Azoarcus sp. KH32C: one gene and its partners. The protein of the gene in region 4 interacts with the protein of the main gene of each other region in a pairwise test. Links are inferred from orthologs where the notes say so. Each region holds a gene or a part of one and is shown on either strand. Other genes may lie near its edges. The genes, in order: dnaN, AZKH_RS19470, dnaQ and dnaE.

Region 1 (7,052 bases), 1.4 Mb from region 4 along the record:
TCTGTCTGGTGCGCTCGTTCCTTCCCCGAATATCCCAAAATCAGAGAAGTAGGACCAATTTGATGGATTCTCGACGGCGCTTCCACAGCAACGAACGAATCGGATTAGCGCGTCACAGTCGGACGCCTCAACTTGGTTCCGGCGGGTAAACGCCGTTGCCCGTTCCTCCATCTTGAGTGCGATGTGCCGCAGCAGGTAACGCTGCCGCCCTTGGCTAAGTTCTTGCCATGATTGTTCATTAAAACTGCTGCAGAATTCCTCAAGAACATCATTCATATACCGCTCGAGTGCAGCACAGGCTAGCACTATCGCGCATTTGGCGTACATTGAGGCATTTCGAGGATCCTGCGATCCTTGGGCGGAATTCAAGAGGGAGGACACCTCTTCCATTCGGAAGCGGAAATCCTCCAAGGAATTACTCGGCATCGCCAATTTCCATTGTCGGAGCCAAAGGAATTCTTGCTGAATATGGCAATTGGGCTCCAAGATTCTTAAGTGATTCGTTCCACTTAAAAAGCCTGTACTCCATTCGAGTCTTGTCGGCAGTAGCTCTGCTAACACAATCACTAAATCGTTGATCGTTCACACAGAGTTCGATGAACTGAGCCTCAATTTCGGTGGAATGAGTCTCGATCCAATTCGGATTAGCGCCTTCCATTACGATCATCTGGACGTCGAAAACAGCGCGATTTAGTGAATTATCCCATTCAGTTCCGCCCTTGTCGTTGTGTTGCGCGCGCCTGAATGGATGGCCCGGAAAAGCACGCGATACCGCATCGACGGCTGCCAAAAAAGAGTTACACATCTCGGTCAATTCCTGTTGGCTCGGGTTCCGGTGAGCTTTCATATAGGAATTGAGCAGTGTTTTCAGTGGCGGGGAATAATTTGGAAGTGCATCCCGGATGGCAAAGAAGCGAAGTATCAGTTCGCAGTCGTTCATTCGATTATCAGGTTCTTCCTTCCCAAGCAAGGCAAGCCATGAGGGATGTTTGGCAAGCTCATGGAGCAAATCATTTAGAGCTCCACGGAATACGCAGTGTCTAACTTCTTGTGCGTTGAGAGGTAGTCCTCCGGTATTTAGTCGCTCAAAGACCTCGAATCGGATTTCTGAGTCGCTCTTTGCCGATATCACTAAACAACGAAGGGTTCGGTTGTTGATAATTCGCTGTTGGCGCTCTGTCAGGTCGGCGAATCGTCTGCCGTTAAGCTCATGCAAAACGTCCAAGCCATTCAACGGAAAGGAATTCTCAACGTAATCCTTCAAGGCTAGAAGTCTCTGCTGACCATCGACGACGACCTTCGTCCCATCATCATCTTCGGCAAAGAAGAGATTGGGAATTGGAATGTTCAACAGTATTGATTCGACAAATTTGCTCTTCCGCCGTCTATCCCAAACAGCATTTCGCTGGAAGGTGGGGCGCGCCATAAGCTCCTTCTCGCGGATCTCGGCAACGAGCGTCTTGACAGGAGGATCATATGGACTTGCGAAGAACTCTCGCTCTGGTGGTAGATGAGTCCATTCTGCGGCAGACTTACCCTCTTCATCAGCGAACAGGATCTCCTGCGAGAAGTCGTCATGCTTGTCTTTTGTCATAAGCTTCCCCCGAGCGGAAATTACATTGCATTGGAGTTGCATGGTAAACGACAAAACGCGTCTTTGGGGATGTCGAACTACTTGAGCATGTTTTCGCGTTCCCTATGGGCAGTCGTCGGCAGTAGAGAAAGAACTTCAGACAGTGAGTAGCCGCGAAATGCAAAAGGGCTCCAAACGGAGCCCTTTTTCCTAATGCGACACGAATCCTGTCTCGTGTCCTATGCAAGAAAAATCAAACGTCAATATTCCTCGCATACAACGCATTCCCCTCAATAAACGCCCGCCGTGGCTCGACGTCATCCCCCATCAACGTCGTAAAGATCTCATCCGCAGCAATCGCGTCATCGATCTGCACCCTCAGTAGCCGACGCACAACGGGGTCCATCGTGGTTTCCCACAGCTGCTCGGGGTTCATCTCGCCGAGACCCTTATAGCGCTGCTTGGTCAGGCCGCGTTCGACTTCGTTGAGTAGCCAGCGGATGGCTTCGGCGAAGCGGGTGACGGCCTGGCTCTTTTCGCCGCGGCGGATGGTGGCGCCGGGGCCCATCAGGTCGGCGATGGCGGCACTCGCGGTGCGGATGCTGCGGTAATCGCCGGAGCGGACGAAGGGGTCGTCGAGCCAGCCGAGCTTGCGGTTGCCGTGGTGCATGCGCTCGATCGCGAGCTGCCAGGTTTCCGTTTCGTCGTGGTATTCGGCGCGCAGGCGCACGTCGTCGGGGAGATGCGGCTGGATGCGTTCGATGCTCGCGTTGGCGGCGGCTTCGTCGTCGAGGCTGACCTCGATGTCGTGGGCGAGCATTGCGTGCAACACGGCGGGATCGATGTAGCCGGCGAGGCGGTTGATGACGGCTTCGGCGAGCAGGTAGCTGCGCGCGAGGCCGCCGAGGGTTTCGTCGCCGATCGGGGCGGCGCCTTCGCGCGGGATCAGCGTCGCGCCGTCGAGGGCGAGCTTCAGCATGTGCTGGTTGAGCTCGTTGTCGTCCTTGATGTAGAGCTCGGTCTTGCCGTGCTTGATCTTGTAGAGCGGCGGCTGGGCGATGTAGATGTGGCCGCGCTCGACGAGCTCGGGCATCTGACGGTAGAAGAAGGTCAGCAGCAGCGTGCGGATGTGGGCGCCGTCGACGTCCGCGTCGGTCATGATGATGATGCGGTGGTAGCGCAGTTTTTCCGGCTTGTAGTCTTCCTTGCCGATGCCGGTGCCGAGCGCGGTGATCATCGTCGCGATTTCCTGGCTCTGCAGCAGCTTGTCGAAGCGCGCCTTCTCGACGTTGAGGATCTTGCCCTTCAGCGGCAGGATCGCCTGGAACTTGCGGTCGCGGCCCTGCTTGGCGGAGCCGCCTGCGGAGTCACCCTCGACGAGGTAGATTTCGCACAGCGCGGGATCCTTCTCCTGGCAGTCGGCGAGCTTGCCGGGCAGGCCAACGCCGTCGAGCAGGCCCTTGCGGCGCGTCATCTCGCGCGCCTTGCGGGCGGCGTCGCGGGCGCGGGCGGCTTCGACGATCTTCGCGCAGATGGTCTTCGCGTCGATCGGGTTTTCCTGCAGGAAGTCGGTGAGCTTGTTGGCGACGACTTCCTCGACGGCGGGGCGCGCTTCGCTGGAGACCAGCTTCATCTTGGTCTGGCTCGCGAACTTCGGGTCAGGCATCTTCACCGACAACACGCAGGCGAGGCCTTCGCGCATGTCGTCGCCGGTGATGTCGACCTTAGCCTTCTTGGCGATCTCGTGTTCTTCGATGTACTTGTTGATGACCCGCGTCATCGCAGCGCGCAGCCCCGTGAGGTGGGTGCCGCCGTCGGCCTGCGGGATGTTGTTGGTGTAGCACAGCACCTGTTCGGCGTAGCTGTCGTTCCACTGCATCGCGACCTCGACGCCCAGCTCGGCGTCGTGGCCGTGGCCGGTCGGGATGCGCGTGGTGCCTTCGGCGTAGAACACGGTCGGATGCAGCACGCTCTTGGTGCGGTTGATGTATTCGACGAAGCCCTTCACGCCGCCGGCGAAGGCGAAGTCCTCCTCCTTGCCGAAGCGCTGGTCGATGAGGCGGATCTTGACGCCGTTGTTGAGGAACGAAAGCTCGCGCAGGCGCTTTGCGAGGATGTCGTAGTGGTATTCGATGGTGCCGAAGATTTCCTCGTCGGCGAGGTAATGCACCTCGGTGCCGCGCTTGCTCGTCTCGCCGAGGACCTTCAGCGGGCTCACCTCGATGCCGTCGACGACGTCGATCACGCGATCCTGCGGCACGCCGCGGTGGAACTCCATGAAGTGCTTCTTGCCGTCGCGGCGCACCGTCAGGCGCAGCCACTTCGATAGCGCGTTCACGCACGAGACGCCGACGCCGTGCAGGCCGCCGGACACCTTGTAGCTGTTCTGGTTGAACTTGCCGCCGGCGTGCAGCACGCACATCACGATTTCAGCGGCCGAGCGCTTGGGCTCGTGCTTGTCGTCCATCTTCACGCCGACCGGGATGCCGCGGCCGTTGTCGGACACGGAGATCGAGTTGTCGGGGTGGATGGTGATGACGATGTCGTCGCAGTGGCCGGCCAGCGCCTCGTCGATCGAGTTGTCGACGACCTCGAACACCATGTGGTGCAGGCCGGTGCCGTCGGAGGTGTCGCCGATGTACATGCCGGGACGCTTGCGCACGGCTTCCAGACCTTCGAGCTGCTGGATGCTCGATTCGTCGTAGGCGCCGGAGCCGGCGGCGGGGACAGGGGCGGACTGAGGCAGGTTTTGCGGTTCGGACATCGTCTATCTCGGGTGATTCATCAAAGAACACGCCCCGGGAGGGCCCGGGGCGGAGGGCACACAGCCGGCGGTGCGCCGGCCGGCGTCAGATTCGCATCGGCATGACCACGTACTTGAATTGGTCGTTGCCCGGGAGCGTCACCAGCGCGCTCGAATTGCCGTCGTTGAAGCGCCATTCGATATGGTCTTCATGGGTGTTGTTGAGCACGTCGAGCAGGTAGGTGACGTTGAAGCCGATGTCGAGCGGATCGCCGTGGTAATCGACTTCGAGCTCTTCCTGGGCTTCTTCCTGTTCGGCGTTGGTGCTGGCGATCTTCAGGCTGCCGTCGCCGAGCACGAGGCGCACGCCGCGGAACTTGTCGTTGGTCAGGATCGCGACGCGCGACAGCGTCGCGAGGAGCGGCGCGCGTTCGAAGGTGATCATCTTCGGATGGTTCTGCGGGATCACGCGCTCGTAGTCGGGGAACTTGCCGTCGATGAGTTTCGACACCAGCTCGATCGGGCCGAAGCGGAACACGACCTGGTTGCCGGCGAGGATCACTTCGACCGGGTCTTCGGTGTCGGCGAGCTGGCGCGCGAGTTCCATCACGGTCTTGCGCGGCAGGATCGCTTCGGCGCGTGCCAGTTCGACGGGCAGGGCGCTCGCAGCGAAGGCGAGGCGGTGGCCGTCGGTCGCGACCATCCGGAGTTCCGTGCCGGCGACGATCAGCAGCAGGCCGTTGAGGTAGTAGCGGATGTCCTGCTGGGCCATCGCGTAGGCGACCTGCGCGAGCTGGCGCTTGAACTGCTTCTGGCTCACCGTGAAGCGCGTCGCCTCGGCTTCGGGCAGGTTCATGCGCGGGTAGTCCGCGGCGGGCAGGGTCTGCAGCGCGAAGCGGCTGCGGCCGGCCTTGACCGTCAGGCGCTTGTCGTCGAGCGTCAGCGTCACTTCGCCGGCGGGCAGCGCGCGCAGGATGTCCTGCAGCTTCTTCGCCGCAACCGTGATCGAAGCATCCTCGCCACCGATGTGCCCGCCCGTCGTCGTGCGGATCTGGATCTCGATATCCGTCGCAAGCATCGTGAGCTGGTCGCCCCGCTTCTCGATCAGCACGTTCGACAGGATCGGCAGGGTGTGGCGCTTTTCGACAATGCCGGCGACCGACTGCAGCGGTGCAAGGATCGCGTCGCGGTTGGTGTTGAGCAGAAGCATGGCGTCAGAGTCTTCCGAGTGGGTTATACGGGTTGCGCGGACGGCGCGTGCAGGAGGTGCTGTCTACAAATAGGGGAGAGATAGGCAGAGGCAGGGCGCATCGCAGCTCGCAGGCTCATCCGCGCAGGACCTGCGTGAGGACGTGCACGTCGTGGTTGAGCTGGTGATCGCCGAGGCGCAGCTCGGTGATCGTGCGGCAGGCGTGCAGCACCGTCGTGTGATCGCGTCCGCCGAAGGCTTCGCCGATCGCCGGCAGCGACATCGGCGTGAGTTCCTTCGCGAGCCACATCGCGACCTGGCGCGGACGGGCGATCACGCGCGTGCGCTTCTTCGAGTGCATGTCGGCGATCTTGATCTTGTAGTAGTCGGCGACCGTCTTCTGGATGTGTTCGATCGTGAGCTGGCGGTTGTGCGCGTTGAGGAGGTCCTTCAGCGCCTCCTTCGCGACTTCGAGCGAGATGCCGCGGCCGTGGAAGCGCGCGAAGGCGACGACCTTGTTGAGCGCGCCTTCGAGCTCGCGCACGTTCGAGCGCAGGTTCTTCGCGATCAGGAAGGCGACATCGTCGTGCAGGTCGACGCGCAGCGCCTCGGCCTTCTTCTGCAGGATCGCGACGCGCATCTCGAGCTCGGGCGGTTCGATCTGCACCGTCAGGCCCCAGTCGAAGCGCGAGATCAGGCGGTCTTCGAGGCCCTGGATGTCCTTCGGGTAGGTGTCGCAGGTGATGACGATCTGCTTCCTCGCCTCGGTCAGCGCGTTGAAGGCGTGGAAGAACTCTTCCTGCGTCCGGTTCTTGTTGTTGAAGAACTGGATGTCGTCGATCAGCAGGAGGTCGAGCGAGCGGTAGTAGCGCTTGAAGGCGTCGAAGCTCTTCTGCTGGTAGGCGCGCACGACGTCGGCGTAGTAGTCCTCGACGTGTACGTAGCGGATCACCGCGCGCGGGTTGTGGCGGTAGACGGCGTTGCCGATCGCGTGCACCAAGTGGGTCTTGCCGAGGCCGACGCCGCCGTAGACGAACAGCGGGTTGTAGGACGTACCCGGGTTCTGCGCGACCTGCATCGCGGCGGCGCGGGCGAGGTCGTTCGCGCGGCCGGTGACCAGCGTGTCGAAGGTGAAGTCGGGGTTGAGGCGTGTCTTCTCGTAGGCGAGTTCAGACGGGCCATTGGCCGGTTCCGGCTCGCTGCGCGTGATGATCGCCGGCGCGGCGACCGGGCGGGCGGCGCTCGCGGGCGCTGCGTCGCCATTCGCGGCCGGGGTCGCAGCGGTCGCGGGCTTGGGCGCCGCGGCGCGCGTGGCTCCGCCGGCGGGCAGCGTGAGTTCGAGCTTCAGCGGTTCGCCGTGAAACTCCTCGCCCAGTTCCTCGATGCGGCGAATGTAACGCTCGCGCACCCATTGCATGACGAAACGATTGGGCGCGAGCAGGCGCAGCGCCGGTTCGGGCGCGGGCGTGTCCTCTGCTGCCTGCAGGGTCTTGATCCAGGTATTGAACTGCTGCTGGGGCAGCTCGGTTTCAAGACGCGACAGGCAG
Region 2 (6,971 bases), 2.9 Mb from region 4 along the record:
CTAGGAGGTACGGGCTTTCCGAAGCCCTACTGGGGCTATGACACATTCGACTACAACCCTGTGGAGGGGCATGCATTCGCTGGGCAGGGGGAGGGATTTTACGAACTTGTCCAGGACCGATTCGTAGACTACAAGCAAGTTAGGCTAATCAAGGGGCTTATTCCGGATTGTTTTTCGGACGGCATCCCTGAACAGATTGCATTTCTTCACATTGATCTGAACAATGCCGACGGGGAAATAGCTGCACTGGAGCACCTCTTTCATAGAGTAGTCAGCGGCGGTGTTGTCGTTCTGGACGACTATGAGTGGTCGGGAATTTATCGCCATCAGAAGCAGGTTGAAGACAAGTGGTTTGAAGAGCGCAACTATCGGGTCATCCCTTACCCCACCGGCCAGGGGATGCTGATTAAGCGCTGATGGTTTGGAGTCAAATATCGGGCGAAACAAGAGGCAAGGGGATATCCACGTTTACCTCGGGCTGCTTGAATCTTCGCAACGCATGCCGCTCAGCCATTAAGCGGGGAATTCATGTTAGTCAGCCCGCGAAAAAAAATGGTGCGAAACTCAACTTATTCGGACAGGCTTGGCGCATATCACCCGGCCCGCCTGCCCAGGCAGTCCCCTTTGTCTTGTTTATAGACTCAAGCAGTCACATTCCTACTATGCCTTCGATTCTGCCTCGTTCCGCGCGCTTTCGGACAATTCTGACTCACACCGCGTTCAGCGTGGCACTTGTTGGCGGGCTTGCCTTCTGGGTCCTCACCCATTGGTATCCCGGCGGACTTCTAAGCGTTCAAGGCGGAACGTCCATCCTGATCTGGGTCATCGGGATCACGTTCGTCGTCGGCCCCATCCTGACAGCCATTCTCTTTCGTCCCGACAGGAAGGGAAAAAAGGAACTGCGATTTGACCTTGTATTGATACTCGTACTTCAGCTTTCGCTGTTTGCCTACGGAGCGTGGACCCTTTCAATTCAACGCCCGATTTACCTCGCTTTTGTCTATGACCGCTTTTTCGCGATCACATCTCAAGACGTCATCGGCACCGTTCCAAACGAGGTCACAGCAGTTCCAGCCTGGTCGAATGGTCCCCGTCCAGTGTTCGTCAAGCCTTCGCTCGCAGCACAACTCGAAGCGGTCTCAACAGTTGGGGGATTCGACGAAGCTCCACCGACGGCGTTCCTAGCGGGAGGCTATGCGCCATTGGCTGAAGGCGTACCGAGATTCAATCAAATGCAGCAAAGCCCGGAGTCGGATACGACCGCTCAAACGAGCACGCTTACGGTCCCCGTAATCGGTCGCGCCGGCGAGGCACGCGCAATCCTTGACTTGAAAACAGGCTCGCTTGTTGGTATCGCACCGGTGAAGTAGCCGGTCGAGGGCTACTCCATCCCCCACTTCTGCAACCGGTACCGCAACTGTCTGAGCGTCATCCCAAGCCGACGCGCTGCCTCGCTGCGGTTCCAGCGCGTCTCATCGAGCATGCGCAGCACCAGCGCGCGTTCGTCGCTGTCCGAATCGCTCTCCGCAACATCGTCATGAACATCGCCGCTTGCATTGAAGAAGACTAAGGGCTGCGCTAGCCCCTCTGTCGGATGGAGACTGAGATCGGGGCCAGTGATCTCGTCACCGTCACACAGCGCGCAGGCTCTTTCGAGCAAATTTTCCAGCTCGCGAACGTTGCCGGCAAAGGAATGCTGTGCCAGCAGTTGGCTTGCTTCACGGGTCAGCCGCCGCGGAGCGCCACCCTCGCGCTCAGCGAGTCGGGCAAGGATGTGCTCCGCCAGCTCGGGGATGTCCTCCGGCCGCTCGCGTAGCGGCGGCACACGCAAGGTGATGACGTTGATGCGGAAGTAGAGGTCCTGACGAAACTTGCCTTCGGCGACCAATTGCCCGAGGTCGCGATGGGAGGCAGACAGGATGCGGACATCCACCGGTTCTTCGGCGTGGGCGCCAACGGGTCGTACCGCTCGCTCCTGAATCGCGCGCAGGAGCTTCACCTGCATCGCCAAGGGCAGGTCGGCGACTTCGTCGAGGAACAGCGTGCCGCCCCGTGCAGCCTGGAAAAGGCCGTCCTTGTCGGATACGGCGCCAGTGAAGCTCCCCTTGCGATGTCCGAAGAACTCGCTTTCCATCAGTTCAGGTGCGATGGCGCCGCAATTGACCGGAACGAAGGGGGCATTCGCACGCGGCCCGGACTCGTGAATCAGGCGGGCGATGACTTCCTTGCCGGTACCGGATTCGCCGAGGATGAAGACGGGCGCCTGGTTGCGCGCGAGCTTCGATATCTGGCTACGCAGTTGCTCGAGCGCGGCGGAGCGCCCGATCAGACTGCGGCCGCCGGCGTTTTCTCCCAAGCCCGGCGCGCTCTGCACGTTCAATGCGTGACTGACGATTTCGCGCAGCGCCTTGAGTTCGACCGGCTTGGTCACGAAATCGAATGCGCCACACTTGAGGGCGCGGATTGCCGTCTCGATGCTGCCGAATGCGGTAATCACGGCCACAGGAAGCCCGGGAATGTGCGACTGGATGTGGGCAACCAGTTCCAGTCCATCGCCATCCGGCAGGCGCATGTCGGTGAGGCACAGCCGGTAGGGCTTTTCGTCCAGCAGCCGGCGGGCATCGGCAACGGTCCCGGCGGTATCGCAGGCGAGCCCCATGCGCAGCAGCGAGAGTTCGAGCACTTCGCGGATGTCTTCTTCGTCGTCCACGACCAGTACATCGATCCCCCTCGGGCGATTGCGTCGTTCGGGTTGCGTCATGGCTGGCTCCGTCCGGTCAGTACGAAATGCGCACCCGGGGCATTGTCCAACAATTCGAGGGCGGCGCCGTTGGCTTCGGCAAGTTCGCGCGCGATATACAGGCCCAGGCCGGTCCCCTTCGGATGCGTGGTAAAGAAAGGCTCGAAGATCCGCATGCGATCGGCTTCCGGGATGCCCGGACCGTCGTCGACGACGTGCAGCGCCGTGCGCCCCCCGCTCTCCGTCGCAACGAAGATCCTCACCGAACCGGCTTGTCCCGAACAGTAGCGGCGCGCGTTCGCGATCAGGTTGTCGAGGATCTGGTGCAGATGGGCGCGGTCGACGGCCAGCGTTTCGTCGGGCGGGATGTCGATGCGGTAGATGTCGCGCTCCGTATCACCGCCCATTGCACGTTCGTCGATCAATCCGGATATGAATGCAGCCAGACGCAGCGCTTCCGGCAACAATTCGTCGCGCCGGCCAAGAGCGAGCACGTCGCGGATCATGCGTTCGATGCGTCGCGCATTGTCGTTGATGATCCGGATGAGGCGCACCTGCACTTCGCCGCGCTTTTCCTCGGTCAGCAGTTCGGCGGCCTGGGTGACGGCTGACAGCGGGTTGCGGATCTCGTGGGCCATGCTGGCCGTGAGGCGCCCCAGGGCGGCGAGCTTCAGCTGCTGGATCTGGATCTGGATCTCCTCGTAGTCCGTGAGATACACAAGGATTTCGGTGCCGTCCGTGCGCTCGTCGCAATGAGCACCGATCGCCCGGCAACGCAGCAGCTTCCCCGCGGGGCCGGCGCGCAGGAGCCTGCCCTCCGGGCCGCATTCCCCGCGCACGTCCGCCAGGCTCTCGTCGAGGTCAGCCAGGCGCAGACCTTCGAGCGAGGACACGCCAAGCAATTCGGCGGCGCGCGGATTGGCCTGCAGAACGCGGCCGTCGCTGTCGAGCACGACGACGCCGTCCTGCATGTCACGGATGATGCGCTCGTTGACGGCCTGCTGCTTGGCGAGCGCTTCACCGCGCTGGACCGCCAGAGATTCGTTCGCTTTCGCGCGCCGCGCCAACAGGCGGGCGGTGATCGCGATGCCGAAGAAGCCGGTGCACAGGATTCCGACCTGCAGGAAGTCGGCCGGCTTGCTGTTGGTGAGCAGACGCCAGACGTTTTCGGCGAGCACGGTCACGGTCGCCAGCGCGGCGTAGAACAGGACCATCCGCTCCTGGGCCACGAGACCGGCGCCGGCGAGGATCACCATCATCAGCACGGGCATGCCGCTCGCGTAGCCACCGCTCGCCCACATGATCAGGCCGAGCAGCACGATGTCGATCACGACCTGCAGCGTGATGAGGCGATCGAGTCCGAGTCGTCGCGCCGCGTCCGGGAAACCGAGGGCGAGGACGGCCGCGATATAGGCAATCGCGGCGCCCTTGAAGACGCGGGGCGCGTCGGCGCCGAGATTCAGTTCGAGCCCGGCGACGAGGAACAGGCCGGCGATGATCAGCCGGAAAAGATTCAGGTAGCGCAGCGGTACCCAGCGTGCGGCGTCGAAGCCATCGACCAGCAGGCCCATTGGCTATCGCCTACCGCCGCGCGCCCAGGCGGCGGTGCTCCTCGCTGCAATAGAAGGTCTCGCCGTCACGCACGCATTCGCTCTCGGGCACATGCACACCGCAGTGGGCGCAGCCGACCATCCGTTCGACGTCATCAGCATCGCGCCGACGTGCGCCACCGCCACCGCGGTGCGCGGAGTCATCGGATCGGCTGACGATGCGGCGGACCCACCAGATGGCGACCAGAATCAGAATGAAAATCAGCAGATTACGCACGGCAGGAGATTCGGCAGGAATATCGGCGGGACGAGTTTAGCATGGGGTCCGTCAGACCCGGCGCAAGCGCTCGCAGGCCGCGGCGAGCGTGGCTTCGTTCTTCGCGAAGCAGAAGCGGATCACGCGCTCGTCGCGCCCGTCGGCGAAGAAGGCGGAGACCGGAATGGCCGCGACGCCGACGTCGCGCGTGAGCCGCTGCACGAAGGCGGTATCGGCTTCGTCGGAGATCGCGCCGTAGCGCGCGAGCTGAAAATAGGTGCCGCGCGAGGGCAACAGCTCGAAGCGGGATCCGGTCAATGCGTCACGGAAGAAATCGCGCTTGGCCTGGTAGAAGGCCGCCAGCCTCTCGTGGCGCGACGCATCGGCCATGTAATCGGCGAGCGCGTATTGCACCGGCGTATTCACGGTGAAGACGTTGAACTGATGCACCTTGCGAAATTCGGCCATCAGCTCGCGCGGGGCGACGACGTAACCGACTTTCCAGCCGGTGATGTGATAGGTCTTGCCGAAGCTCGACACGATGACGCTGCGGGCGGCAAGCTCCGGGTGGCGCGCGCAGCTTTCGTGGCGCAGGCCGTCGAAGACGATGTGCTCGTAGACTTCGTCAGAGACGATCACGATGCCGGTGTCGCGGGTAAGCGCCGCGAGCCGCGCCATGTCGTCCGCGGTCCATACCGTCGCGGTCGGGTTGTGCGGGCTGTTGATCATGATCATGCGCGTGCGCGGCGTGATCGCGGCGGCGACCGCGTCCCAGTCCGGGCGGTAGTCCGGTGCCGTCAGTTGCATGCGCACGACGCGGCCGCCCTGCAGTTCGACTGCGGGGGCGTAGGAGTCGTATACCGGCTCGAACACGATGACTTCGTCGCCCGGATGCACCAGCGCCGCGACGGCGGTGAGCAGCGCCTGCGTCGCGCCGGCGGTGACGGTGATTTCGGTTTCGGGGTCGTATTCCGTGCCATACAGGGCGGAGACCTTGCGTGCGATCGCTTCACGCAGCGGCGCGACGCCGCCCATCGGGGCGTATTGGTTGAATCCGGCCCGCATCCAGTGCGAGACGCGCTCGAAGAGGAAGTCCTCGGCGTTGAAATCCGGGAAGCCCTGGGACAGGTTGATCGCGCCGCATTGCTGCGCGAGACGCGACATCACGGTGAAGATCGTGGTGCCGACGTTGGGCAGGCGGGATTCGATGGGGGCGGGGAATTGGGGCATGGCTGCGGGCGGGGTCGAGTTGATGCCGAACATTCTCGCAGAGGGTCCGGTTGATGACCAATGGCGCCGGTATTTCAAGACAATGCAGGATTGTCGAAGCCTCCGCTCGGCGCCTTGTGCCGCGTCCTTCCTCTTCCGGGCAGGCGCTCGCGGCCTTCGGCTTCCCGGCCCGAGCCAGTCCGCGGGGGCGGCGACGCAAACTCGCCCTGCGGGCTCAAACATGCGTCGCCTTGTTTCCCCCACGGACAGTCGCGGCCCGGCGCTCACGGACAGCCCGGAAGAGGAAGGCCACGGCACTTGCGTGCGGATAGGGCGGTTGGTCTCGGGATAGAATAGCCCCATGTTTACTCAGCCTATTCCCACGATCAAGCGCGACGGGGACGCCGTCGTTATTCTTGACCAAACTCTATTGCCGCACCGTTGCGAAGTGCGCCGGTTGACGACGCTCGACGAGGTCGCCGTCGCGATCCATGCGATGCAGGTCCGCGGAGCTCCGCTGATCGGCGCCACGGCGGCCTTTGGCGTTGCGATCGCGCTGATGAGGGATGCGAGCGACGCGCGGCTCGAGCGCTCGCTGGAGATTCTCGGCGCGACGCGTCCGACCGCAGTGAACCTGCATTGGGCGCTTGGGCAGATGGCCGGCCGGTTGCGCCCGCTCGATCCCTCCGAGCGCGTCGAGGCCGCCTGGCGCGAGGCTGAAGCGATCCGCGAGGGCGATGCCGGGATGTGCGCCGCGATCGGCGGACACGGCTACGAGATTCTCAAAGGCCTCGCTGCCGGACTCGACCGTCCGCTGCGCGTGATGACCCACTGCAACGCCGGCTGGCTCGCGACCTGCGGCGCCGGCACGGCGCTCGCGCCGGTGTATGAAGCGCAGGTGCGCGGGCTCGCGGTCGAGGTGTGGGTCAGCGAAACGCGGCCTCGCAACCAGGGCTTGCTCACCGCGTGGGAGTTGCGCGAAGCAGGCGTGCCGCTGCGCCTCATTGCCGACAACGCGGCCGGGATACTGCTCGCGCGCGGTGAGGTCGATGTCGTGATCACGGGCGCGGACCGAGTGGCGGCGAACGGCGACTCGGCGAACAAGGTCGGCACCTATCTGAAGGCGCTCGCGGCGCGCGAGCACGGCGTGCCCTTCTACATCGCGGCGCCTTTCTCGACGGTCGATTTCGGGTGTCCCGACGGTGCGGCGATCCCG
Region 3 (7,072 bases), 1.3 Mb from region 4 along the record:
GAGCTGACCCGGCTCAACGGCGACTATCCGGAATGCGCGAACGTCCACCTCGATGCCGTCGAACACGCGCATCGGATCGTGTTCCTGCATGCGCTCGAGGAGGGCCCGGCGAGCCAGAGCTACGGGATCGAAGTGGCCGCGCTTGCGGGTATTCCCGGCGCTGTGATCCGCGACGCCAAGCGCCGCCTCCGCGCCCTCGAAAACCGCGAAGTCGGCGCCGGACCGCAGCCGGATCTGTTCGCCGCCTTGCCCGAGCCCGAGGACGAGAAGCTCTCCCACCCGGTGCTCACGGCGCTCGCCGGCATCGACCCGGACAGCCTGAGCCCGCGCGAGGCGCTTGAGCACCTGTACAGCCTGAAGCGGATGGCGTCATGAGCACGCCGATCGATATCAGCGAAGACGGCGGCGTCCGTTATCTGCACTTCGGCTCGGAGTGGATTCAGGGCGCGATGCGCATCCGGCGCCCATACGCGCTGGAGCTCGCCTACACGCGCGAGATGATGGCGGGCCTGCTGCTGCACGATACCGACGAATGGCCCCGGACGGCCCTCGTGATCGGCCTCGGCGCCGCGTCGCTGACGCGCTTCATTCACCGCCACTGCCCGCGGACCCACATGCAGGTCGTCGAGATCGAACCGCGGGTGGTCGCCGCCGCACGGCAGTTCTTCAAGCTGCCGGACGAGGACGAACGGCTCGCGATCCACGTCGGAGACGGCGTCCGCTACGTCACGGAAACGAACCGGAAATTCGACCTGATCCTGGTCGATGGCTTCGATCGCAACGCACGCGCGGGCGGGCTCGATACGGCCCCGTTCTATGCGGCGGCGCGCTCCTGCCTGTCCGAGCGGGGTTTGATGTCCGTGAACCTCTTCGGCCGTTCGCGGGGCTTTCGCGCCAGCGTCGAACGCATCATCACGGCCTTCGAAGATCGCGCGATCGCCTTCCCGTCCTGCGACAGTGGAAACGTCGTGGCGCTCGCCGTGCAAGGCGACCGGATCGAACTCCCCCTCGCGGAACTGCGCGACCGCGCCCATAAACTCAAGGAACTGACGGAGCTCGATCTCAGGCAGACCGTCACGCGGTTGGAACAGGCCGGCAGCCTGCCGGGCGGCCGCCTGATCCTCTGACCGCCACTCAGCCGGCGGGCGCTTCGACCGGCGGCGCGGGCGGTATCCACAGGCAAAGCCCCTTCGTCGCCTTCGCGATGTCCTGCAGCACCCGCTCGTGCTCGGCCAATTCTTCGTCCGACGGCCGTAGCACGATGAGCGGCGGACGGTCCACGAGCGCGCCGCCATCCCCCAGCCCGCCCATCCCTGCCGGCTCGTCGTCCAGGCTCATGATCAGGCTCTCCTGACCGCGCGTCATCGCCAGATAGACGTCGGCCAGGAGCTCCGCATCGAGGAGCGCCCCGTGCAGCGTCCGCGACGCGTTATCGATCTGGTAGCGATCGCACAGGGCATCCAGTGAGGCCTTCTTCCCCGGGTTCTGCTCCTTCGCCATCTTGAGCGTATCGATCACGCCGCCGCACAGCGTATCGAGCCGCTCCTTCGCCAACAGCGAAAGTTCGTGATTCAGGAAGCCGACGTCGAAGCTCGCGTTGTGGATCACGAGCTCCGAATCGCGGACGAAGTCGATGAACTCTTCGACGATGTCCCGGAATTTCGGCTTGTCCGCAAGGAACTCCTCGGTGATCCCGTGAACGGCAATCGCCTCGGCGTCGATGCCCCGCTCCGGGTTGATGTAGACGTGATAGTGACGCCCGGTCAGGTTACGGTTGAGCAGTTCCACGCAACCGATTTCGATGACGCGATCGCCGTTGCGCCAATCGAGGCCGGTGGTTTCGGTATCGAGAACAATCTGTCTCACTGGAAATTCCTTTCTGACGATTCAGGCCTTGCGGCCCTCACCCATGGACTGCCGCGCCACGGGCGCGCACCGCTTCGACACCTCGGCGCGCCAGTGCATCCGCGCGCTCGTTCTCGACGTGCCCTGCATGGCCTCGTACCCAGATCCACGACACCTTGTGGCGGCTCGCGGCGGCGTCGAGTTCACGCCAGAGGTCGGCATTCTTGACCGGCTCGCGTGCCGCCGTCTTCCAGCCGCGGGCTTTCCAGCCGTGGATCCACTCGGAGATCCCTTTCTGCACGTACTGGCTATCGGTATGCACGCGCGCTGCAACCGGACGCTTGAGCAGTTCGAGCGCACGGATCACCGCAAGGAGTTCCATGCGGTTGTTCGTCGTCTGCGGCTCGCCGCCCCAGATCTCCTTCTCGTGCGGTCCGCTGCGCAGGATTGCCCCCCAACCGCCCGGGCCCGGATTGCCGCTGCACGCACCGTCGGTGAATATCTCTACCTTTTCCTGTTCTTCCATTGAGCTGTTCCGCTATTCCGTCTTTTGTATACCGTGCACTTCGCGGCCGCGCTGGGCAACCGGCGAAAGCCGCTTGGTCGTGGCGCGACTGTCGCGCCAGTTCGGGGTGATCAGCCGCATGCCCTGCACCCGCTTGATCCCTTGAAGGATGTAGGCACCGCCGCAGATCGGCCACCAACGATCCCCTGCTTTGTCCATGAACCGCCACTGCTCGAGCGAGGTCGCATGAGTGAACGGTGGCGCGTAGCAGCCGAAGCTACCGCCCTGCGTCTCGAATCCGAGCAGCGCCAGCCAATCCTTCGCGCGCCGGACGGACAGATACTGTCCGCACCACGGGAAATGCCCTCGTCCGCGTGCAATCAGCCGACGCAGTCCCCAAAGGCTGAAGGGATTGAATCCGCTGATGATGACGCTGCCCTCGGGAACCAGCACCCGCTCGACCTCGCGCAGCACGTGGTGAGGCCTCTGCGAAAATTCGAGGACGTGGGGCAGTAGCACGAGATCGACACTCGCCGTAGCGAACGGTAGCGCATCGGGGTCCGCGATGATGCCGCACCGACCGGACTGCGCGCACGCCAACCTGAACGGGATCCGGTTGCTGCGCAAAAAGTCGTGCTGCGGCAAGCCGATCTGGACCGCGTTGTAGCCGAAGATGTCGGATACCATCAAATCGAACTTGGCTTGCTCCCACTGCAGCAGGTATTGTCCCTGCGGGCATTCAAGCCAGTCAGAAAGACTGAGGATGGTCATGAAAAATCAGCACCCCAAAATCCGCAGCTGCGACATTATCCCTCTTCCCGCATTCCGCGATAACTACATCTGGCTGCTGCGCCGCGATGGCGCCGCAGCGGTCGTCGATCCCGGCGATGCCGACGTCGTCGACGCTGCCCTGCGCCAGCATGGGCTGCGTCTCGACGCGATCCTGATCACCCACCATCATGCCGACCACATTGGGGGCGTTGCTGAGCTGGTGCAACGGCACGCTCCGGCCGTATACGGGCCCGCAGACGGGAATATTCCCTTTGTTACGCACCCTGTGCGCGAGGGCGACCAGATCGCCCTCGAAGCCCTCGACATCCGCTTCGATGTGCTCGAAGTTCCTGGGCACACCGCCACGCATATTGCCTATCTCGCACCGTGGATCCTGTTTCCGGGTGATACGCTGTTCAGCGGCGGCTGCGGGCGCCTGCTCGGCGGCACGGCCTCCCAACTCCATGAGTCGCTGCAACGACTTGCACGCCTTCCTGGAGAAACCCGTGTGTACTGCGCGCACGAATACACGCTCGCCAACCTCGATTTTGCCCGGCAGTCGGAGCCCGAGAATGCCGAACGCGAGCGCGTCCGGAAGGAATGCGAGCTTCTGCGCGCTGCCGGCCGCCCCACGCTGCCGACGACGATCGAACGCGAGCGCGAGATCAACCCCTTCCTGCGGACGCATGTCGACGGGGTCCTGCGGGCCGTTAGCGCGCATGCCGGCACCCGACCGCACAACGCCGGCGAATGCTTCGCTGCCCTTCGGGCATGGAAGGATGTGTTCTGAGCATCGGCAAAGCGCGTCAGGCCGAGGAAACGGCTAGGCCGGCGTCACGAGGTCGCCGCAGACGGTGGCATTCCACCGGTTGCGGCCATTGCGCTTCGCACCGTAAAGCGCTTGGTCAGCGCACTTGAGCAGGCTCACGAAACCACCGTCGTCGGCGCGATCAGGCGTCGTCGTCGCGATGCCGACACTGATCGTGACGACGGGCGCCGCGGAAGAATGGCGATGCGTGATTGCGAGTTCCTCGATACTCCTGCGCATCGCCTCCGCGACGCTTTCAGCGCCCTCCTGATCGGTATCGGGAAGGACCGCGGCGAATTCCTCGCCGCCATAGCGGGCAACGAGATCGGCCGGGCGCCGGGTGCTGCAGGACAGCGAGCGCGCGACTGCCTTCAGGCACTCGTCGCCGACCTGATGTCCGTATGCGTCGTTAAACTGCTTGAAACAATCGACATCGATGACGAGCAGCGACAGCGGCGAACCGACACGTGCGCTGCGACGCCATTCGCGCAGCAGCGTCGAATCGAAAGTGCGCCGGTTCGCGATCCCCGTCAGTCCGTCGAACGAGGAGATGCGAGTGAGTTCGCGATTGGCCTCGTCCAGCTTCCTGGTCAGCACCAGCAGCGAGTACCGCATCTGCGCAATCCGCTGCATGGCTCGGACCTTGGCCTTCAGTACCGCCTCGGAAACCGGCTTGGCCAGATAGTCGTCGCCGCCCACGGCGATGCCGCGCTCGAGGTCTTCGTCACTCGTCCGGGCCGAAAGGAAGATGATGGGTGTCCATTCACCATCCTTCTCGAGCTGACGGATCCGCTGCGCGACCTCGAACCCGTCCATGCCGGGCATTACGATGTCGAGCAGTACAAGATCAGGCCGTTCCCGCTTGAAGGATTCGATCCCCGCCAGTCCGTCGCGCGCGTGCACGGTCTCCAGCCCCATCCTGCCGAGCGAATGGCAGACCAGGGTGGCACTCGTGACGGTATCTTCGATGATCAGAGCCTTCATCGGCGGCGCAACGCTAACCCGTTGATCAAAACCCCGCAATCCTATCAACTTAGTCTCCCGGTGTCGCGAATTTCCGTTCGTTTTGAACGTCTATGGAAATGAACGACGACGAAGCATGCCGATGGTTTGCGCGGGCAAGAGACGCAGGACTTTGCGAAGACCTGCAAATCGGGTTTGACGCTCCCCCCCGCCTGCCATAGAGTCCACGTCTTTTCTCGAACGAGCACCGGATTCATGTCGGGATCTCTCGCACGATTCCTGTTGATGATGATTCTCTCGGCGCTTGCCCAATTCACTTCATTGGCGCACGCCGATGATGATCAGGCGCTTGAGCCGACGCCCCTCGCCCCGTCCCCTGAAATATCGACATCTCAGGAAATTGGCGGCTTGCGGCTACCGTCCGCCTCCCGTAGCGCCGAAGGCATCTCCGCCTCCCAGTACCAAGCGCTGGAACTGCGCGATCCGACGCCCCGCGTCCTCACCCTGGACCTCACCCGCGAAGCGAACGACATCTGGGACCGCATCCGGCGAGGCTTCGGTATGACCGACCTCGATACCGACCTGGTCGCCGAGCAGCAAGCCTTCTACCTGAACCGTCCGGGCTTCCTCAAGAAGGTGTTCGAACGGGGCGGCCGCTATCTCTACTACATCGTTGCCGAACTCGAACGGCGCGGCCTTCCCACCGAACTGGCGCTGCTACCGATGGTGGAAAGCAGTTACAACCCGATGGCCTACTCGCGCGCGAAGGCGTCGGGGCTGTGGCAGTTCATCCCGTCTACGGGGCGCAACTACAACCTCGTGCAGGACAAGTGGGTCGACGAGCGGCGCGACGTGGTCGCCTCGACCAATGCGGCGCTCGATTACCTGCAGACCATCTACGAAATGCACGGCGACTGGCATCTCGCGCTGGCCTCGTACAACTGGGGCGAAGGCGCCGTGGCGCGGGCCGTGCAGCGCAACCAGAACGAAGGTCTGCCGACGGACTACACCAGCCTGCGAATGCCCGAAGAAACGCGCAACTACGTGCCCAAGCTGCAGGCCCTCAAGAACATCGTTGCGCGCCCGGAGCTGTTCCACTTCGAGCTGCCCTACGTCCCGAATACCCAGCATTTCGTGCGCATCGAAACCCCGGGAGGGATCGATCTGGCGACCGCGGCCAAGTACGCGGAGATGCCGCTCGACGAATTCATGGCGCTCAACCCGAGCCACAATCGCCCGGCGATCGCCCAGGCCGAGCGTCTCGTGATTCCGGTCGATCGTGCAGAAAGATTCCAGTTGCGCCTCGCCGAACACGAAGCTTCAGGCAAGAAGTGGCGTACGCACGAACTGCAGCGCGGCGAAACGTTGGCGTCCGTCGCGCGAAATGCTGGGCTTTCTCTGGGTGAGCTGCAGCAAATCAATGGCCTCGATGCCCGGAGCCGCGTCAGCGCCGGCTATACGCTCCTCGTCCCGGAGGGCGTCGAGGCTGCTGGAGCCCTCGCCGCAGCACGCCTCATCCCGCGAGCGATGGCAACCGATCGCAGCACCCTTCCCCCGCCGGCACCGGAGAAACCCGCGAAGGGCGGGGCCAAGGGCGCGAGTACCAAGAAACCCGGCAAGGCCGAGACTTCGAAGCACTCGACAGCTCACGCCGCAAACGGCAAGGCCGCGTCCACTGCGAAAAGCGGGTCTCATGCCGCCGCCGCGCCGAAGGCCGCGAAGGGCGGTAAGCAGTCACCCCAGCCGCAAAAGAAGACCAAGCATTAACAGCCGGGAGCGCTGATCGCGCTCCGCCTACTCAGGCCAGTGACAACGCACCACGCGCCCCGGCCCGTGTTGCGTTTCGTCCGGATACTGCTTGCGGCAGATATCGGTTGCGCGCGGGCAGCGCGGATTAAAATGGCAACCGGCCGGCGGCCTGAGGGGTGACGGAAGGTCTTCGGCCCCGCCCCCCGTGCGCGAAGCGCCAGATGCTGTAATCGGCTGGTCACGCTCGATATTCGGCACGGCAGCGAGCAGCGCACTCGTGTAGGGATGCGCCGGGGCCCCGAGGACCGCATCGACCGGACCACGCTCCACGATGCGGCCCAGATACATCACCGCGACATCGTGAGCGAGCCAGCTCACCACGCCGAGGTTGTGGGTGATGAACAGGTAGGCGAGGCCCAATTCGCTCTGCA
Region 4 (8,131 bases):
CAGCGACGGCGTGTCGATCGGCCCGATGCTGCTGGGCGCGCGCCTGCCGGTGCACATCCTGACCCCGTCGGCGACCGTGCGCCGCCTGGTCAATATCACCGCCGTGGCGGTGGTCGATGCCTACGAGCAACGCCTCGCAGCGGGTTCCGCCGCCTGAGTGCGACGCTGAGTGCCGCCGGGCCCTCGGGTCCGGCGGTTGTCGTGCGGAACCTGCGCACGTGAAGATCCGATCATGCAGCATCTGCTGATCATTTTCGGCATCGTATCGATCGCGCTGGGGCTCGCGTGGCCCTGGCTGTCCCGGCTGCCGCTCGGGCATTTGCCGGGCGATATCCACATCGAGCGCGACGGCTTCGAGTTTCATTTTCCGCTCACCAGCTGCCTGCTGGTGTCGGCCGTCGTCAGTCTTCTCATCTGGTTGTTCCGGCGCTGAACCGGCGCATTACAATGACGGTCTCACATCCATCTTGAGGAGACCGGCATGCCGCATGCAATTCGCTTCCACCAGGTTGGCGGCCCAGAAGTCCTGCAATGGGAGTCGGTCGACGTCGGGATGCCTGCGGCGGGTGAGGTGCAGGTCGAGCATCATGCGATCGGGCTGAACTTCATCGATACCTATCACCGCACGGGTTTGTATCCGGTTCCCTTGCCTTCGGGCATCGGCCTCGAAGGCGCCGGGGTCGTCAGCGCGGTGGGGGAGGGTGTGACGGACCTCGTCCCGGGTGACAGGGTCGCCTATGCGGGCGGGCCGATCGGCGCTTACGCCGAGGTGCGCAACATGCCCGCAGATCGGCTAGTGAAGCTGCCGCACGGGATTTCCTTCGATCAGGGCGCGGCGATGATGCTGCAGGGGCTGACGGCGCAGTACCTGCTGCGTCGAACCTATCGCGTACAGCCGGGCGACACCATCCTGATCCACGCCGCGGCAGGTGGAGTCGGTCTGATCGTCTGCCAGTGGGCCAAAGCCCTGGGGGCAACGGTGATCGGCACGGTCGGTTCGGACGAAAAGGCGGCGCTCGCTCAGGCGCATGGTTGCGATCATCCGATTGTCTATACCCGCGAGAAGTTTGCCGAGCGCGTGAAGGAAATCACCGGCGGCGAAGGGGTTGCCGTCGTGTACGACTCCATCGGCAAGGACACCTTCATGGATTCGCTCGCGTGCCTGCGGCCGATGGGCATGATGGTATTGTTCGGTGCGGCGTCGGGGCCGGTGCCGCCGGTCGATCTGGGCATTCTCGCAAAGATGGGGTCACTCTTCTTGACGCGTCCGACGTTATTCACCTATTCGGCAAAGCGTGCCGATCTCGTCGCCATGGCGGACGAACTCTTCGATGTGGTGGGGACGGATCGCGTGAAGATCGAGGTCAACCAGCGCTACGCGCTGCGCGATGCGGCGCAGGCGCACGTCGATCTGGAGGCGCGCCGCACCACCGGTTCGACGATCCTGGTGCCCTGAGCGCAGCTGGAGTGAGGAAAGGATGAAGTCGACGATGTTGCGATCCACGGTGCTATGGCTGATCTTGGCCTTGGCGGGGCTTTCGGCGTTTCCCGCGGCTGCGCAGCCTGCGAGCCGCGTGGCCATGGACCCCGCTCGAACGGCCTCGCTGACGGCGGCCAGTCGGCGTATCGAGGACCGTTTCGTCGCCGATGTCGCCCGTATCGTCGGCACCACGTCCGAACGCGTGCGGCGCGCCATGCCGGACGAACGCCGCATCACGTCGGCCGCGTCCCGCCTGATCTCGGCACTCGAAGTCGATCTCGGCACTACGCTCACGCCGGAGCAGCAGGCAGAAATTCTCGAGGCGGATCAAGCCCGTAAGCTCTCGCTGGCCAAGGCGCGCGAGGCCGCCATCGGAACCCAGTAAAGGGCTGCCGAAATCCGGTTGGGTCCGACGGGGCATCGGGTAAAATTCTGCCCATGAACGCCCCACACCAGCCTCGCTTCGTCCACCTCCGTCTCCACTCCGAATACTCGATCTCCGACGGCATCGTCCAGGTCGATCAGGCCATCGCCAAGGCCGCGGCCGACGGGATGCCGGCACTCGGTATTTCCGATCTGGCCAACCTTTTCGGGATGGTCAAGCTTTACAAGGGTGCGCGGGGCAAGGGCATCAAGCCGGTGATCGGTGTCGATGCCTGGATCACGAACGAGGTCGAGCGCGACAAGCCTTTCCGGGTCCTGCTGATCTGCCGCAACCGCAAGGGCTACGGGCAGATGTGCGAGCTGCTGACCCGCGCCTACCTCGACAACAAGTACCGTAGTCGCGCCGAAATGCGCCGCGAGTGGTTTGCCGACGGCGGCGCGTCGGACCTGCTTTGTCTGTCGGGCGCGATGCGCGGCGAGATCGGGCAGGCGCTGATGAATGGCAACACGGAACTCGCCGACCGCCTGGCCTCCGAATGGGCGGCGTTGTTCCCGGGGGGGTTCTATATCGAGCTGCAGCGGGCCGGCCATCCCGGCACGGAAGCCTATGTGCGACAGGCGGTGCTGCTCGCCGCTCGGCTCGGTCTGCCGGTCGTCGCCACGCACCCGGTCCAGTTCTTGAAGCCCGAAGACTTCAAGGCCCACGAGGCCCGCGTGTGCATCGCGCAGGGTTACGTGCTGGCCGACAAGCGCCGCCCGCAGGATTTCACGCCCGAGCAGTACTTCAAGAGCCAGGACGAGATGTGCGAGCTCTTCGCCGACATCCCCGAGGCGCTCGAGAACTCGGTCGAGATCGCCCGTCGCTGCTCGTTGACCGTGCAACTCGGCAAGAACTTCCTGCCGCAGTTCCCGACGCCCGAAGGCATGACGCTCGATGATTTCCTCGTCGCGGAGGCGAAGGCCGGGCTGGAGGTCCGCCTGCAGGAACTCTACCCGGACGAAGCCGAGCGCGAGCGGCAACGCCCGACCTACGAGGCGCGGCTCAAGTTCGAGACCGACACCATCATCCAGATGGGCTTTCCGGGCTACTTTCTGATCGTTGCGGACTTCATCAACTGGGGCAAGCAGAACGGCGTCCCGGTCGGTCCGGGCCGGGGTTCAGGGGCGGGCTCGCTCGTCGCGTATTCGCTGCGTATTACCGACCTCGATCCGCTCGCGTACGCGCTGCTGTTCGAACGCTTCCTGAACCCGGAGCGGGTGTCGATGCCCGACTTCGACATCGACTTCTGCCAGGACAACCGCTACCGCGTCATCGAGTACGTGCGCGAGCGCTACGGCAAGGACGCCGTCTCGCAGATCGCGACCTTCGGTACGATGGCTTCGAAGGCCGTCGTGCGCGACGTCGGCCGCGTGCTCGATCTGCCTTACGGCTTGTGCGACCGCCTCTCCAAGCTGATTCCGATTGAAGGCGCGAAGCCCGTCTCGCTCGCCAAGGCCTACGAGATGGAGTCGCAGATCGGCGAGATGATGCACGATGGCAACGACGGTGAATCGGTGCAGGAGCTGTGGAAGCTCGCCGAGCCGCTCGAAGGTCTGTCGCGCAACGTCGGCATGCACGCCGGCGGCGTGCTGATCGCGCCGGGCAAGCTGACCGACTTCTGCCCGCTCTACATCGCCGACGGCGAAGACGCGACTCCGGTGTCGCAGTTCGACAAGGACGACGTCGAAGCGGTCGGCCTCGTGAAGTTCGACTTCCTCGGCCTGCGAAACCTCACCATCATCGAGCTCGCCATCGAGTACGTCGAGCGCCTCACGGGCGAGAAACCCAACCTCGCCGCGCTGCCCTTCACCGATCCGGCCGCCTACCAGATCCTGAAGGAAGCGAACACCACCGCGATCTTCCAGGTGGAATCGGACGGGATGAAGAAGCTGCTGAAGAAGCTCGCTCCCGACCGCTTCGAGGACATCATCGCGGTGCTTGCGCTCTACCGCCCGGGCCCGCTCGGCTCCGGCATGGTCGACGACTTCATCCTGCGGAAGAAGGGCCAGCAGGAGATCGACTACTTCCACCCTGACCTGAAAGCCTGTCTCGAGCCGACCTACGGCGTGATCGTGTATCAGGAACAGGTGATGCAGATCTCGCAGATCATCGGCGGCTACACCCTCGGCGGCGCCGACATGCTGCGCCGCGCGATGGGCAAGAAGAAGCCCGAGGAGATGGCCAAGCACCGCGAGACCATCGCCGACGGTGCCAAGCAGAAGGGCTACGACCCGGCGCTCGCCGAACAGCTCTTCGACCTGATGACGAAGTTCGCGGAATACGGCTTCAACAAGTCGCACACCGCCGCCTACGCCGTCGTCACCTACCACACTGCCTGGCTCAAGGCCCACCACTGCGCGGCCTTCATGGCCGCAACCATGTCGGCGGACTTGGACAACACCGACACGATCAAGATCTTCTTCGAAGACTCGATCGCCAATGGTCTGACGATCCTGCCGCCCGACGTGAACGCTTCCGACTTCCGCTTCGTGCCGACCGACCGCAAGACGATCCGCTACGGCCTTGGTGCGGTAAAAGGCGTCGGCGAGCCCGCGGTGCGCTCGATCCTTGCTGCGCGTGCGGAAGCGGGTCCGTTCAAGGATCTCTTCGATTTCTGCGCGCGCGTCGATCGCCGCGCCGTCAACCGCCGCGTCATCGAGGCACTGATCCGTGCCGGCGCGTTCGATCTGATCGAGCCCAGCGGCAACAGGGATCGCGCGCGTCTGATCGCGACCGTCAGCCTCGCGATGGAAGCGGCCGAGCAGGCAGCAGCGAACGCGATGCAAGGCGGCCTGTTCGACATGGTCCCGGAAGCCGCCGGGGCCGCGCCCCAATATGTCGCCGCCCGCCCGTGGACGGAACGCGAGCGCCTGAAGGAAGAGAAGACCGCCATCGGCTTCTTCCTGTCCGGCCATCCGTTCAACTCATTCAAGAAAGAAGTGCGTCGTTTCATCCGCCGTTCGCTGGCGGAGATCGAGCCGTCCCGCGATCTGGTGATGATGGCGGGCGTCGTGACGGATGTGCGCATCAAGATGACGGCGCGCGGAAAGATGGCTTTCGTCATCCTCGACGACGGCAGTCAGGTGCGCGAAGTCTCGGTATTCTCCGAGAACTACGACAACCAGCGCGGGAAGATCGTCACCGACGAAGTGTTGGTCGTCGAAGGCAAGGTCAGCAACGACGATTTCACCGGCGGCTATCGGATCATCGCCGACAAGCTGCTGACGCTGGGCGAAGCTCGGTCGCGCTTTGCCAAGGCGCTGCAGATCAGCGTCAATGGCGAGGTCCGCGCGGCCGGCGGCCCGCTCGCCGCGGCCGATCGACTGCAGGCGCTGCTCGCCCCGTACCGCGATGGCGGATGCCCGATTCGCGTGCGCTACCGCAACGAGGAGGCCGAAGCCGAGTTGCCCCTGGGCGACGGCTGGAAGGTCAGGCTGGAGGATGCGCTGCTCGACAGCCTGCGCGAGTGGTTGCAGCCCGAGTCGGTCGACATCCTCTATCCGAACTGAGGCCGCAAAAGGAAAGGGCCGCCACCCTTGCGGGCGCGGCCCTTGTTCGGCGTATCGACTGCCGATTACAACGCTTCGGCGTGCTGCGCCAGGTATTCGGCGACGCCGCTGGTGCTTGCCTTCATGCCGGCCTTGCCCTTGTTCCAGCCGGCCGGGCAGACTTCGCCGTGCTCTTCGGTGAATTGCAGGGCGTCGACCATGCGGATCATTTCGTCGATGTTGCGGCCGAGCGGCAGGTCGTTGACGACCTGGTGGCGCACGACGCCGTTCTTGTCGATCAGGAACGAACCGCGGAAGGCGACGCCGCCTTCGGCTTCGACGTCATAGGCACGGCAGATTTCGTGCTTGATGTCGGCGACCAGCGCGTATTGAACCTGGCCGATCCCGCCGTTGTTGACCGGCGTGTTCTTCCAAGCGAGGTGGGTGAATTGGCTGTCGATCGACACGCCCAGCACTTCCACGCCGCGCTTCTTGAATTCCTCGAGACGGTGATCGAAGGCGATCAGCTCGGACGGGCATACGAAAGTGAAGTCGAGCGGATAGAAGAAGACCACCGCATATTTGCCCTTCGTGTACTCCGAGAAAGTGATGTCCTTGATTTCATTGTTGCCGAGCACTGCGGTCGCGGTGAAATCGGGGGCTTTCTTGCCAACGAGAACGGCCATTTTCAGAGTCTCCTGGGTGGTTTGAATGACACGATGATTATGTTGCCGACAATGTCTCCCCGTAAATTGGCTTTTCACCATCGGGTCAATAGGAATTTGCTATTGCTCTCTTGCGAGGAATTGACACCCTTTTTTCCTTGATTTCCGCCCTTGCTAAACTTTCCGAGTCCGTTACCGTAGTAACCGGGTAAGAATGCCCTGCGGCCGTCATCCTGACAGACGGCTGCAGCGGACAGAACAGGACTTGGCTGCGATGATGCAACGACTAAAGAATTCGCCGATCTGGGTGCGCCTGATTTTGGCCATCGGGAGCCTTCTGATTGCCGTCGGTACCACCCTGGTGGTTTGGGTCTCGGCGGAGCAGGAGCGAATGGCAATCAGCCAGTCCCATGATTTCGCCGAAACCATCAACCAGATGACGATGGCCACGCTGGTGTTCATGAAGAGCACCAAGACGATGAAGAAGCGGGCGATCTACCTGGACCAGGTGAAGAAGTCCTCCGGCCTCACCGACATGCGCGTCGTTCGGGCAGAACCAGTCATCAACCAGTTTGGCGATGGGGACGAGGACGAGATGAACGTCGGTCCCGACGAGAAAGCGGCTATCGAGAGCGGTCAGCCTTTCTTCGAAGTGCGGGAGGATCCCGCGAAAGGCAAGATCCTCAAGGCCGTCTTCCCGCATACCAACCGCAAGAGCTACCTCGGCAAGGACTGTACCGAGTGCCATGACGAGCCGCCCGAGGGCGTCGTGCTCGGCGCCGTGACGATGGAAGTGTCGCTCAACAGCATGACGGCGGCGGTGTCGGCTGCGCGCACGAAACTCATAGGCGGCACGATCGCGGCGCTCGGGTTGATGATCGTGCTGATCTTCCTGTTCCTACAGGCCGTCGTGGCCCGTCCCTTGGCCGTGCTTTCGAGCCGGCTGCGGGACATCGCCGACGGCGAGGGCGATCTGACGCAGCGATTGCCGGTTGCCGCACTGGACGAAGTGGGCCAGGCAGCGACCTACTTCAACCGCATGATGGAAAAGCTGCAGGGCGTGATCCGGAAGATTGCCGCCTCTGCCGACCAGGTATCCGGTGCGGCGAGCGACCTGCAGCGCGGCACGATGGAAATTCGCGCCGGCGCAGGCGAGCAGTCCGAGAAATCGGCATCGGCGGCGTCGGCGGTCGAGGAAATGGCGGCGAGCATCATGTCGGTCGCCCAAGCCAGCGGCGAAGTCGCCGAGCTCGCTCGCAACAGTCTGTCGCGAGCCGAGAGTGGCAATTCGGACGTTGTCGAGCTGACCGGCAGGTTGTCCGAGGTGGATGCTGCCGTCGGAAAGATGACGCACACGGCAGGCGATTTCATCGAGAAGACGGGCGCCATCACGAGCCTTACGGCACGGGTCAAGGAAATTGCCGATCAGACCAATCTGCTCGCCCTGAACGCCGCGATCGAGGCGGCGCGCGCGGGCGAGCACGGGCGGGGCTTCGCGGTGGTCGCCGACGAAGTGCGGAAGCTTGCCGAGAAGTCGACACGCTCGGCGAGCGACATCGACGATGTCACGAACAGTCTCAATGCCGGGTCGGAAGAGGTGCGAGCGGCAATCACGCAAGGGGCGGATGCCCTGGTGCAGATCCGCGAGTCGATGCGACGTGTTTCCGATGCCCTGCAAAGCAATATGGATTCGGCGAGCCGCGTTGCAGACGGCATGACAAGCATCGCCACCGCCACTGAAGAGCAGATGCAAGCGAGCGGCCTCGCGGCAAGCAGCGTCGAGATGATCGCCGGCCTTGCTCAGAAGGCTAGCAACTCGATCGACGGCGTCGCCAGCGCGACTGAGAGCCTGGAGCTTCTGGCGGCGGATCTCCGCGACGAAATCCGCCGCTTCCGCGTTTAACAAAGCGTTGCACGGATGCAACGACTGGCCCTTGCTACTGAGGGCGGTATAAGAAACAATTCGATACATAGGGGTATTCGTGGATCGAACCCCAACGAGGAGTTGAAATGAAAAGGTTTGGTGTCATTGCCCTGGCAATGGCGGCGGCAATCCACAGCCTGCCTGCCCTCG

Evidence for each region.
Region 1: the proteins of dnaE (region 4) and dnaN interact in binary tests that used the Escherichia coli proteins (3 or more experiments, as listed by UniProt). The link is inferred for Azoarcus sp. KH32C from one-to-one orthologs.
Region 2: the proteins of dnaE (region 4) and AZKH_RS19470 interact in binary tests that used the Escherichia coli proteins (3 or more experiments, as listed by UniProt). The link is inferred for Azoarcus sp. KH32C from one-to-one orthologs.
Region 3: the proteins of dnaE (region 4) and dnaQ interact in binary tests that used the Escherichia coli proteins (3 or more experiments, as listed by UniProt). The link is inferred for Azoarcus sp. KH32C from one-to-one orthologs.

What each region holds. Positions count from the first base shown.
Region 1 is NC_020516.1:345-7,396, reverse strand. The notes cover bases 3,475-6,425. They hold dnaN (DNA polymerase III subunit beta), read right to left. Parts: upstream 5,527-6,425; coding sequence 4,423-5,526; downstream 3,475-4,422. Other genes in these bases: dnaA (chromosomal replication initiator protein DnaA), read right to left, coding at 5,642-6,425; gyrB (DNA topoisomerase (ATP-hydrolyzing) subunit B), read right to left, coding at 3,475-4,337. Also shown: AZKH_RS27140 (HEPN domain-containing protein), read right to left, coding at 1-426; AZKH_RS26605 (DUF262 domain-containing protein), read right to left, coding at 416-1,594; more of gyrB, read right to left, coding at 1,827-3,474; more of dnaA, read right to left, coding at 6,426-7,052. UniProt on the Escherichia coli protein: Confers DNA tethering and processivity to DNA polymerases and other proteins. Acts as a clamp, forming a ring around DNA (a reaction catalyzed by the clamp-loading complex) which diffuses in an ATP-independent manner freely and bidirectionally along dsDNA.
Region 2 is NC_020516.1:4,352,541-4,359,511, forward strand. The notes cover bases 3,698-6,567. They hold AZKH_RS19470 (pyridoxal phosphate-dependent aminotransferase), read right to left. Parts: upstream 5,777-6,567; coding sequence 4,619-5,776; downstream 3,698-4,618. Other genes in these bases: AZKH_RS19460 (nitrogen regulation protein NR(II)), read right to left, coding at 3,698-4,311; AZKH_RS19465 (PP0621 family protein), read right to left, coding at 4,322-4,567; mtnA (S-methyl-5-thioribose-1-phosphate isomerase), read left to right, coding at 6,117-6,567. Outside these bases: AZKH_RS19445 (TylF/MycF/NovP-related O-methyltransferase), read left to right, coding at 1-417; AZKH_RS19450 (hypothetical protein), read left to right, coding at 726-1,370; AZKH_RS19455 (sigma-54 dependent transcriptional regulator), read right to left, coding at 1,382-2,761; more of AZKH_RS19460, read right to left, coding at 2,758-3,697; more of mtnA, read left to right, coding at 6,568-6,971. UniProt on the Escherichia coli protein: Shows aminotransferase activity with methionine and histidine as substrates, and to a lesser extent also with phenylalanine.
Region 3 is NC_020516.1:2,749,836-2,756,907, reverse strand. What follows is about bases 1-2,971. They hold dnaQ (DNA polymerase III subunit epsilon), read right to left. Parts: upstream 1,867-2,971; coding sequence 1,135-1,866; downstream 1-1,134. Other genes in these bases: AZKH_RS12035 (class I SAM-dependent methyltransferase), read right to left, coding at 2,384-2,971; rnhA (ribonuclease HI), read right to left, coding at 1,904-2,371; AZKH_RS12050 (fused MFS/spermidine synthase), read left to right, coding at 372-1,127; mutS (DNA mismatch repair protein MutS), read left to right, coding at 1-375. Outside these bases: more of AZKH_RS12035, read right to left, coding at 2,972-3,121; gloB (hydroxyacylglutathione hydrolase), read left to right, coding at 3,114-3,911; AZKH_RS12025 (diguanylate cyclase domain-containing protein), read right to left, coding at 3,945-4,913; AZKH_RS12020 (transglycosylase SLT domain-containing protein), read left to right, coding at 5,301-6,659; AZKH_RS12015 (dipeptide ABC transporter ATP-binding protein), read right to left, coding at 6,687-7,072. UniProt on the Escherichia coli protein: DNA polymerase III is a complex, multichain enzyme responsible for most of the replicative synthesis in bacteria. The epsilon subunit contain the editing function and is a proofreading 3'-5' exonuclease.
Region 4 is NC_020516.1:1,407,953-1,416,083, forward strand. Bases 1,584-5,613 are described here. They hold dnaE (DNA polymerase III subunit alpha), read left to right. Parts: upstream 1,584-1,918; coding sequence 1,919-5,413; downstream 5,414-5,613. Other genes in these bases: AZKH_RS06305 (hypothetical protein), read left to right, coding at 1,584-1,865; AZKH_RS06315 (peroxiredoxin), read right to left, coding at 5,479-5,613. Also shown: AZKH_RS06290 (NADP-dependent malic enzyme), read left to right, coding at 1-157; AZKH_RS06295 (DUF2905 domain-containing protein), read left to right, coding at 233-433; AZKH_RS06300 (quinone oxidoreductase), read left to right, coding at 482-1,456; more of AZKH_RS06305, read left to right, coding at 1,479-1,583; more of AZKH_RS06315, read right to left, coding at 5,614-6,078; AZKH_RS06320 (methyl-accepting chemotaxis protein), read left to right, coding at 6,332-7,960; AZKH_RS06325 (c-type cytochrome), read left to right, coding at 8,068-8,131. UniProt on the Escherichia coli protein: DNA polymerase III is a complex, multichain enzyme responsible for most of the replicative synthesis in bacteria. This DNA polymerase also exhibits 3' to 5' exonuclease activity. The alpha chain is the DNA polymerase catalytic subunit.